2 regions of the Sinorhizobium sp. genome follow, and region 2 is predicted to be linked to the other one. Evidence: riboswitches for the same ligand, from Rfam matches in the RefSeq annotation. Region 2 holds a riboswitch; the other holds the start of a gene.
What was found. A riboswitch is a leader RNA that binds a small molecule or an ion and turns the genes downstream of it on or off. The one in region 2 is predicted to bind S-adenosylmethionine.
Positions count from the first base shown of each region.

Region 1: linked by a shared signal. The riboswitch ahead of metA (homoserine O-acetyltransferase MetA) and the one ahead of AC5J09_RS14720 (O-succinylhomoserine sulfhydrylase) in region 2 are both predicted to bind S-adenosylmethionine.

Region 1 covers NZ_JCACWC010000004.1:182,298-186,705, forward strand. Annotated here, with positions in the region: gene AC5J09_RS27155 (aldose epimerase family protein) at 178-1,194, opposite strand; partial or broken gene metA (homoserine O-acetyltransferase MetA) at 1,275-2,202, opposite strand; SAM riboswitch at 2,266-2,343, opposite strand; gene AC5J09_RS27165 (RidA family protein) at 2,401-2,781, opposite strand; gene leuD (3-isopropylmalate dehydratase small subunit) at 2,790-3,395, opposite strand; gene AC5J09_RS27175 (hypothetical protein) at 3,543-3,794, opposite strand; gene AC5J09_RS27180 (HpcH/HpaI aldolase/citrate lyase family protein) at 3,915-4,408, shown strand, end outside.
Region 2 covers NZ_JCACWC010000003.1:563,124-567,531, reverse strand. Annotated here, with positions in the region: gene AC5J09_RS14735 (transporter substrate-binding domain-containing protein) at 1-557, opposite strand, end outside; tRNA gene AC5J09_RS14730 (tRNA-Gly) at 635-709, opposite strand; gene AC5J09_RS14725 (2'-deoxycytidine 5'-triphosphate deaminase) at 759-1,856, opposite strand; SAM riboswitch at 1,932-2,010, shown strand; gene AC5J09_RS14720 (O-succinylhomoserine sulfhydrylase) at 2,054-3,238, shown strand; gene AC5J09_RS14715 (CDP-alcohol phosphatidyltransferase family protein) at 3,278-3,889, opposite strand; gene apaG (Co2+/Mg2+ efflux facilitator ApaG/CorD) at 4,000-4,392, shown strand.

The sequences.
Region 1 (4,408 bases), on a different contig from region 2:
AAGTCCGATTCTACGCTGAAACGCTGGGGCTCTCTTCTTTTCTCGCCGCAGCCGAATTCGTCACCGGTCTCACGCTGCCGGTGGATGGCGGTTATCGGGTCGGATGGGAGCGACAGGAAGCGTTTCACTGTTCGATGAAACGGTGAAACTGAAAGTGCTCTAACGGCCTGCCCTGCCTCAGCTTTTCGTAAAAACGTAATCCGTTTCCTGCCGGAGCGTTTCGCCGGGTCTCAGCACCGCCTTCGGGAAACCTTCGTGGTTCACCGCATCGGGCCAGATCTGGGTTTCCAGGCAGAGGCCGGCGAAGGGGCCGTAACGGCGGCCGTCGAGGCCGGGAACCGGAACGTCGAGCTTTTCTCCGGTATAGAGCTGCACGCCGGGCTCCGTCGTCAGCACTTCCAGCGACACACCGGAATTGATGCTGCGTACCAGCGCCACGGAGCGTTTCTGCGTCCGTTCCGGCGAGAGGCAGAAATTGTGGTCGTAAGCGATCCCGTCGCCGTCCAGCTGCCTTCTCAGCGAGGTCATTTCGCGAAGATCGAAGGCGGTGCCGGCGACGGGGCGGATCTCGCCCGTCGGAATCTGCCGTTCATCGGTGGGCAGGTAGTGGTCTGCCGCAATCATGATGTCGTGGCCGAATGCGTCCGCGCCGCCGTCGAGGTTGAAATAGCTGTGCTGGCAGACATTGGCGAGGGTCGGCGCGTCGGTCTGAGTTTCGTAGACGACGTTGAGCGCGCCGCCCGGTTTCAGCGTATAGGTGCAGGTGATCGTGCAATTGCCCGGGTAGCCGGCGCGGCCGTCCGGATCGGTGATCTCCAGCGTTACGCTGTCTTCGGCCCGCCTGAGGATCGACCAGTTGCGCTTGGCGATATTGTCGCTGCCGCCGTGGAGATGCGTGGCGCCCTTCTCATTGAGCTCGAGTTGATAGGCCTTGCCTTCGAGCACAAAGCGGCCACCGCCGATGCGGTTGGCGTTGCGCCCGGGCGTGGCCCCGAAATAGGAGGAATGGACCGGATAGCTTTCGAAATCCTCGAAGCCGAGCACGAGCGGGGCTGCATGTCCTTCGAGCCGAAGATCCTGGATGACCGAGCCCCATGTGATCACCGACGCCGTCAGCCCGCCGCCCTTAAGCGTCACGCGCTGTACGGGCTCGCCGGAGGGCAGGTGGCCGAAGATTTCCGTGTCTGTTCCCATGCATCTCCCCATTTCCGCGAGTCGGCGTCAACCTGCTGCATTTCCGCCGAGGCGGCAACCGGAAAGTCATACTTTTTACGTCAACGCGCTTCGGTTCCGATCTTTGCCAGCTCGTAGGGCGTCGTCTGGTAAATCTCGTTGATCCAGTTGCCGAAGAAGAGATGTGCATGGCTGCGCCAGCGGTTCTGCGGCGGAAGTGCGGAGTCATTGTGCGGGAAATAGTCGTGCGGCAGCTTGATCGGCACGCCGGCATCGACGTCGCGGAAATATTCCTCCGACAGGGACGTCGAATCATATTCGACGTGATTGAACATGTAGAGCCGGTTGCCTTTCTTCTCGTGTACGAGGCAGACGCCCACTTCCTTTGAATTCCATCAGGATTTCGAGATCCGGCACCCGGTCGATATCGGCGCGGCGCACCTCGGTCCAGCGCGAAACGGGCACGGCGAAATCGTCGGAAAAGCCGTTCAGATAGACCGAAGAGGGCTGCAGGTTCTGGTGGCGGTAGACGCCGAAGGCTTTTTCCTTCAGCGGATATTTCGGAACACCGTGGAAATGGTAGATCGCAGCCATCCCGCCCCAGCAGACGTTCAGCGTCGAATGGACGTTGGTCGTCGTCCAATCGAAGATGCGCTGCAGCTCCTTCCAGTAGGTGACCTCTTCGTATTCGAGCGTCTCGATCGGCGCGCCGGTGATGATGAAGCCGTCGAACTTACGGGCCTCCACTTCCTCGAAGGTCTCGTAAAAGGCGAGCAGATGTTCTTCGGGCGTGTTCTTCGGCCGGTGGCCGTTGACGCGGACCAGCGTCAATTCGACCTGAAGCGGCGTGGCGCCGATCAGCCGCGCCATCTGGATCTCGGTCTTGATCTTGTTGGGCATCAGGTTCAAGAGCCCGATCTGCAGCGGCCGGATGTCCTGGCGGATCGCCTCGGTCTCGGTCATCAGCCGCACACCCTCGTGAACGAGCGTTTCGAAGGCGGGCAGCGTATCGGGTATCTTGATGGGCATGGGCGTCCACTCGATCAATACAAAAAAACCGGCGGCGAAACGATCGCGACCGGTCCTCGGAAATCCATTGTTCCCTCGGCCCTTTAGCGACTTCTTTAACGTGGCTGCAAGCCGGCCGGCCAAATCACCACGGATCGTAGATAGCGCGAGGAGGGCCGCGCGGTCAATGAAAAAGGATTCGCCGGCGTCGGGGCGGCTTTATCCCCGAAATGCCGTAACCTCGATCTCGATCAGCATTTCCGGGCGGATGAGGTCGCAGACGATCATCGTCGCGGCCGGGCGGATCTCGCCGAAGGTCTCGCCGAAGATCGGGAATACGCGGTCGGCAAAGCTGGCATCGGTGACGTAGTAGTGGTTGCGAACGACGTCCGACAGCGAGAAGCCGGCTTCCTTCAGGGCGCCTTCGATCGTCTTCAGGCAGTTGCGGGCCTGTTCCTCCACCGTTTCCGGCATGGTCATGGTGGCGTAGTCGTAGCCGGTCGTGCCGGAGACGAAGCACCAGTCGCCCTTTGCGACGGCACGCGAATAGCCTGCCGTCTTTTCGAAGGGCGAACCGGACGAGATGAGCTTGCGCGTCATCCGACAGCTCATGCCCAGGGGCGGGAAGCGGCGGTCGCCTTCTCGTAATTGTCGATGGAGCGGCCTTTTTCGAGCGTGAGGCCGATATCGTCGAGGCCGTTCAGCAGGCAGTGGCGCTTGAAGGCATCGACCTCGAACTTGATCGAGCCGCCGTCCGGACCGGTGATCTCCTGCGCTTCGAGATCGACTGTGAGAATGGCGTTGGAGCCGCGGCTGGCGTCATCCATCAGCTTGTCGAGGTCTTCCTGGCTGACGACGATGGGCAGGATGCCGTTCTTGAAACAGTTATTGTAGAAGATGTCGGCGAAGGAAGTCGAGATGACGCAGCGGATGCCGAAATCGAGGAGCGCCCAAGGTGCATGCTCGCGCGAGGAGCCGCAGCCGAAATTGTCGCCGGCGACGAGAATCTTGGCGTTCTGATAGGCAGGCTTGTTGAGGACAAAGTCCGGGTTGGGGGTGCCGTCCTCGTTGTAGCGCGCCTCGGCGAAAAGCCCGGTGCCGAGACCGGTGCGCTTGATCGTCTTCAGGTAATCCTTCGGAATGATCATGTCCGTGTCGATGTTGACGACGGGCAGGGGAGCGGCAACGCCGGTGAGCTTGACGAACTTGTCCATGACTTGGCCTTCGATTTCAGCGGAAATGTTCGAGAAGCGTTTAGATCAGTTTTGCGCCGAAATGAAGGAGAATCTGCTTTCATGAAGCGGGATGCGGGCGGAAAACCGCTTCGCACTTTGCTTCATCCCGCTTCCGGCAATCCGATTCTAAAGATCGATGATCGTCCCGCGCCCGTCGTTCCACACCCGCATCTCGCGCTGAGTGCTTCCCGGATTGGCGCGTGCGCCCGCTCGAACATGCACGGGCCGTCCGTTGAGCTTGGCGGCGATCGCGCTGCCGACCGCAATAATGGCGGCGATCCCGGCGAGCGCCAGGGCGAGCGAGGCGGTGAACACGAAGGCCACGAGCGTGATGGTGATGGCGGCGGCCGTGAAGAGAACGGAGCGGATGCTTTGCATGATTGTCACCTTTCTGCTCGGCATGTGGGTGCTGGCCACGCCGCTTGCAAGAGGGCCGCCCGTCTCGTCTTGCGCAAAGGTTGAAAGGCAGGCACAACGAACGGCATGACAGGGAACGGCATGAGAGCGATCGACCACCATCCCGTGCGGCTGCGCCGCTCGGTGCTTTCGGTTCCGGCCGACAATCAGCGCGCGCTCGCCAAGGCTCGTGAATTGGCTGCGGACGCCGTGATCTTCGACCTCGAGGATTCCGTCTTGCCGGACCGCAAGGCTGCGGCGCGCGATGCGCTCGTCCGGCATCTTGCCGGCAACCGGCCGCAGGGCGAAACGGTCATCCGCGTCAATGCGGCGGGCTCCGGCTTCGGCGAGGCCGATCTCGCAGCGGCTCTTGCCGCGCGGCCCGATGCTATCCTCCTGCCCAAGGTCGAAAGCCCCGCCGATATTCAGGGCGCGCTCGATTGGCTTGCGGAAAGGGACGCGCCGGATGAGCTGAGGCTCTGGGCGATGATCGAGACGCCGCGCGGGGTCGTGAACGGGCCGGCGATCGCCGAGACCGGCCGCACCTCCGGCGGCCGGCTGGACTGCTTCGTCGTCGGGCTGAACGATCTTCGCAA
Region 2 (4,408 bases):
TCGGAGAACGCGGCCGCGACGGTTCCCCCGCGAAGCGCGGAGAGCAGCGCGTCCCGGTCCGGAAAGCTCTTGGCTTCAAGCTTCGGGAAAAACGCCTTCAGCATTGCCTCATGCGTGGTGTCGGAGACGACGCCGACGGGCTTCCCGGCGAGATCGGCAGGACCGGTGATTGCGCCGGCGGCCTTGGTGTTGACGACGAAGCGGGCGGGCAGTTGCATGAAGGCGCGGGAAAAGGCGAAACGCTGCCTCAGCTCCGAAGTCACGGCAATGCCGGCGGCAATCGCTTCCCCTTGCCCCTGTTCGAGGGCCGGCATGAGCTCCGGATAGGTCACTGCCTGGATCTGGCACTTGGCTTCGATCTCCAGCTCACGGCATATCTCGCGGGCGAGGTCGACATGGAAGCCCGACAGCTTGCCCGACTGGTCGATGAAGTTGAAGGGCGGGAAGTCGACGGTGGTCAGGAAACGAAGCCTGGCAAGGCCGCTGAGGTCCGGCTTGGCAATCCGTTCGCGGGCATCGAACAGCCGGGGCAGTTCCTTCGGCTGTGCCAAAGCCAAACCCGGGGCGAAAACGGCCGACAGTACCAATATCCAGAGAATCCGCAGCGCTATGGCGCCTCTATGAAAGGAGGAATTGGAGCGGGTGATCGGGATCGAACCGACGACATCAAGCTTGGGAAGCTGGCGTTCTACCACTGAACTACACCCGCGACAGAACCGGAAATTTCCTCAACAGCCGCGATCTGTCAAGCACAATGCTCACTCGGCGCGAAAATGCTTGGAGAGCTTGAGCCCCTGCGCCTGATAATTGGAGCCGAGATCGAGGCCGTAAAGTCCCTCCGGACGTTCCAGCATGTGCTCGTAGACGAGACGGCCGACGATCTGCCCGTGCTCCAGAATGAACGGTACCTCGTGACTGCGCACCTCGAGCACCGCCCGGCTGCCGCTGCCGCCGGCCGACGCATGGCCGAAGCCGGGATCGAAAAAGCCGGCATAATGGACGCGGAACTCGCCCACGAGCGGGTCGAAGGGTGTCATTTCGGCGGCATAGCGCGGCGGCACATGGACGGCTTCGCGCGACACGAGGATATAGAACTCGTCCGGATCGAGCACGAGATCGTCGCGGCCGCGGCTGTAGAGCGGCTCCCAGAAGTCGAAAACGGCATGCTGGGCTTTCTTGTCGACATCGACCACCGATGTGTGATGCTTGCCGCGGTAGCCGATAAGGCCGTCCGGCCCGGTGCCCTTGAGATCGATGGAAAGGGCAATGCCGCCGCCGGAAACGTTGGGCCGGTCACTGGCGACGAGCACGTCGCTTTCGTGCAGGGCCAGCAGTTCCTGCTCGGAAAGAACCGAGTGGCCTATGCGGAAGCGTATCTGCGAAAGCCGCGAACCGCGCCTGACGACGATCGGAAAGGTTCGCGGGCTGATTTCGAGATAGAGCGGTCCGCTGTAGCCCGCCGGGATCTTGTCGAACTCCTGCGCCCTATCGGTAATCACGCGTGTGAAAATATCCAGCCGGCCGGTCGAGCTCTTCGGATTGGCGGAGGCCGACATGTCTGGCGGCAGCGACAGGCTTTCCATCAGCGGCACGATGTAGACGCAGCCGGTCTCAAGCACGGCGCCTTCGCTCAGATCGACGACATGCAGCTTGAGCCGATCGAGCTTGTCGGCGACCAGATGCGAAGGGCCGGGCATGAAGCTCGCCCGGACGCGGAACGCCTTGGATCCAAGGCGAAGATCGAGGCTGGCCGGCTGGATCTGGTCATCATCCAGCGCCTTCTCGCTCTTCAGTCGTCCCGAGGCATACAGCGCTGCAATTGCGCGGTCGGCCAAAATCCCTGTGTCGCGCCCCATCCCGATCCTCATTTACAGTTGCCAGACAAAACCAAACTCCGGGAATTGACGCAAGCGCGGCCAGGCAGTATTGGAGCTTTATCCCGTGGTGATTTGGCCGGTCGGCTTGCAGCCACGTTAAACAAGTAGCTAAAAAGGCCGGGTGTCAAACCGGTCGTTTCGCGGCCGGTTTTTTTGTTTTTGAAAGTGACGTTCTCATGAGCAAGAATTGGCGCCCGGCAACCCAACTCGTCCACGGCGGAACGCTCCGCTCCCAGTACGGCGAAACCTCCGAAGCGATCTTTCTGACGCAAGGCTTCGTCTACGACAGCTCCGAAGCGGCGGAGGCCCGGTTCAAGGGCGAGACCGACGGTTTCATCTATGCGCGCTACGGCAGTCCGACCAACGAGATGTTCGAGAAGCGCATGTGCATGCTCGAAGGGGCGGAAGACGCGCGCGCCACCGCCTCCGGCATGGCGGCGGTTTCCGCGGCAATCCTGTGCCAGGTGAAGGCGGGCGACCACATCGTCGCGGCCCGGGCGCTCTTCGGCTCCTGCCGCTGGGTCGTGGAAACGCTGGCGCCGAAATACGGCGTCGAGTGCACCCTGGTCGACGGTCGCGATCTCAAGAACTGGGAAGACGCGGTGCGTCCGAACACCAAGGTCTTCTTCCTCGAAAGCCCTACCAACCCGACGCTCGAAGTGATCGACATCGCCGGCGTCGCCAAGCTCGCCGTTCAGGTCGGCGCCAAGGTGGTGGTCGACAACGTCTTCGCGACGCCGCTGTTCCAGAAACCGCTGGAGCTTGGCGCCCATGTCGTCGTCTATTCCGCGACAAAACACATCGACGGCCAGGGGCGCTGCCTCGGCGGCGTGGTGCTCTCCGACAAGCAGTGGATCGACGAGAACCTGCACGACTATTTCCGTCACACCGGCCCGGCCATGTCGCCCTTCAACGCCTGGACGCTGCTGAAGGGGATCGAGACTCTGCCGCTCCGCGTCAAGCAGCAGACCGAAAGCGCCCGCCGCATCGCCGATTTCCTCGCGGAGCAGCCGCAGGTCGCCCGCGTCATCTATCCGGGCCGCAAGGATCACCCGCAGGCCGACATCATTGCGAAGCAGATGAGCGGCGGCTCGACGCTGGTCGCCTTCGAGCTCAAGGGTGGCAAGGAAGCAGCTTTCGCCCTGCAGAACGCACTTGAAATCATCCGGATCTCCAACAATCTCGGCGATTCCAAGAGCCTGATCACCCATCCGGCGACGACCACCCACAAGAACCTCACCGACGAAGCCCGCGCCGAACTCGGCATTTCCGCCGGAACGGTGCGCTTCTCGGCCGGGATCGAGGACAGCGAAGACCTCATCGAGGATTTCGCAAGGGCGCTGAAGGGCGTAAACGCCTGACCGACACCATGACGAAGCCCGCGTCAGCGGGCTTTGTCGTCAGTCTTGCCGAAATGTCAGTCTTGCGAGAACGATCCGCGACAGCGCCGTATAGAGGCAGACGAGCGCGAAGACCGTTGCGAACAAGGGGAACCACCCGGGCAACAGGCACGACAGCAGAAAAAAGACGATCGTCTCCGTCGCCTCTGCGAGCCCCGTCGTGAAGTAGAGCGACTTCGCACCGCGCACCTCGGTCGTCAGGCCGCGCTTCTCGGCCATCACGGCATAGGCGAGGAAGCTCGCGCCGTTGACATAGAAGGCGAAGAGCAGAAATCCGCCGGCAAGACCGTTCGCGGCCGGATCTGCGATGATGAAACCGAGTGGGACGGCCCCGTAAAAGGTGAAATCGAGAACGATGTCGAGAAAGCCGCCGAAATCCGTTTTCCGGCTCGCGCGGGCGACGGCTCCGTCGAGGCCGTCGCAGAGCCGGCTCACAAGGATCAGAGCGGCGGCGGGCAGGTAAGCGCCGAGACCGATGAGCAGGGCTGCCGCAAGGCCAAGGCAAAGGCCGAGGATGGTGACGGCATCGGCACTGACCCCGCGGCCGGCCAGTGTGGCGCCGAACCTGTCCAGAACCGGATCGAGCCGCCTGCGAAGCGCGCCGTCAAGCATGGCCGTTGCCTCCTGGGAAATTTGATACCACTCGCACAATCTCGCCGTTATTCTTGACGAAACCATATTGCTGTAGAATACGCGTACGGATTTGAAACAGGGTGTTGCACATGTACCGCGCGCTGACACGCGACATCGAAGTGACGGTCGAGCCGTACTACCTGGAAGAACAGTCGGACCCCGACGACAGCCGCTATGTCTGGGGCTATCGCATCATCATAGCGAACCATTCCGGGCGCGCGGTCCGGCTGATGACCCGCTACTGGCACATTACCGACGAGAACGGTCAGGTGGACGAGGTGAGCGGCCCCGGCGTGATCGGCGAGCAGCCGCTGCTCAACCCCGGCGATACCTACGAGTACTCCTCCGGCTGCCCGCTGGATACGCCCTCGGGCGTGATGTTCGGCCATTACAGCATGGAGGCGGAAGGCGGGGAGACTTTCGATGTCGCCATTCCCGCCTTCTCGCTCGATTCACCGGGCCTCGTCCGCACGCTTAATTGATCCAGCGCGCAATTCA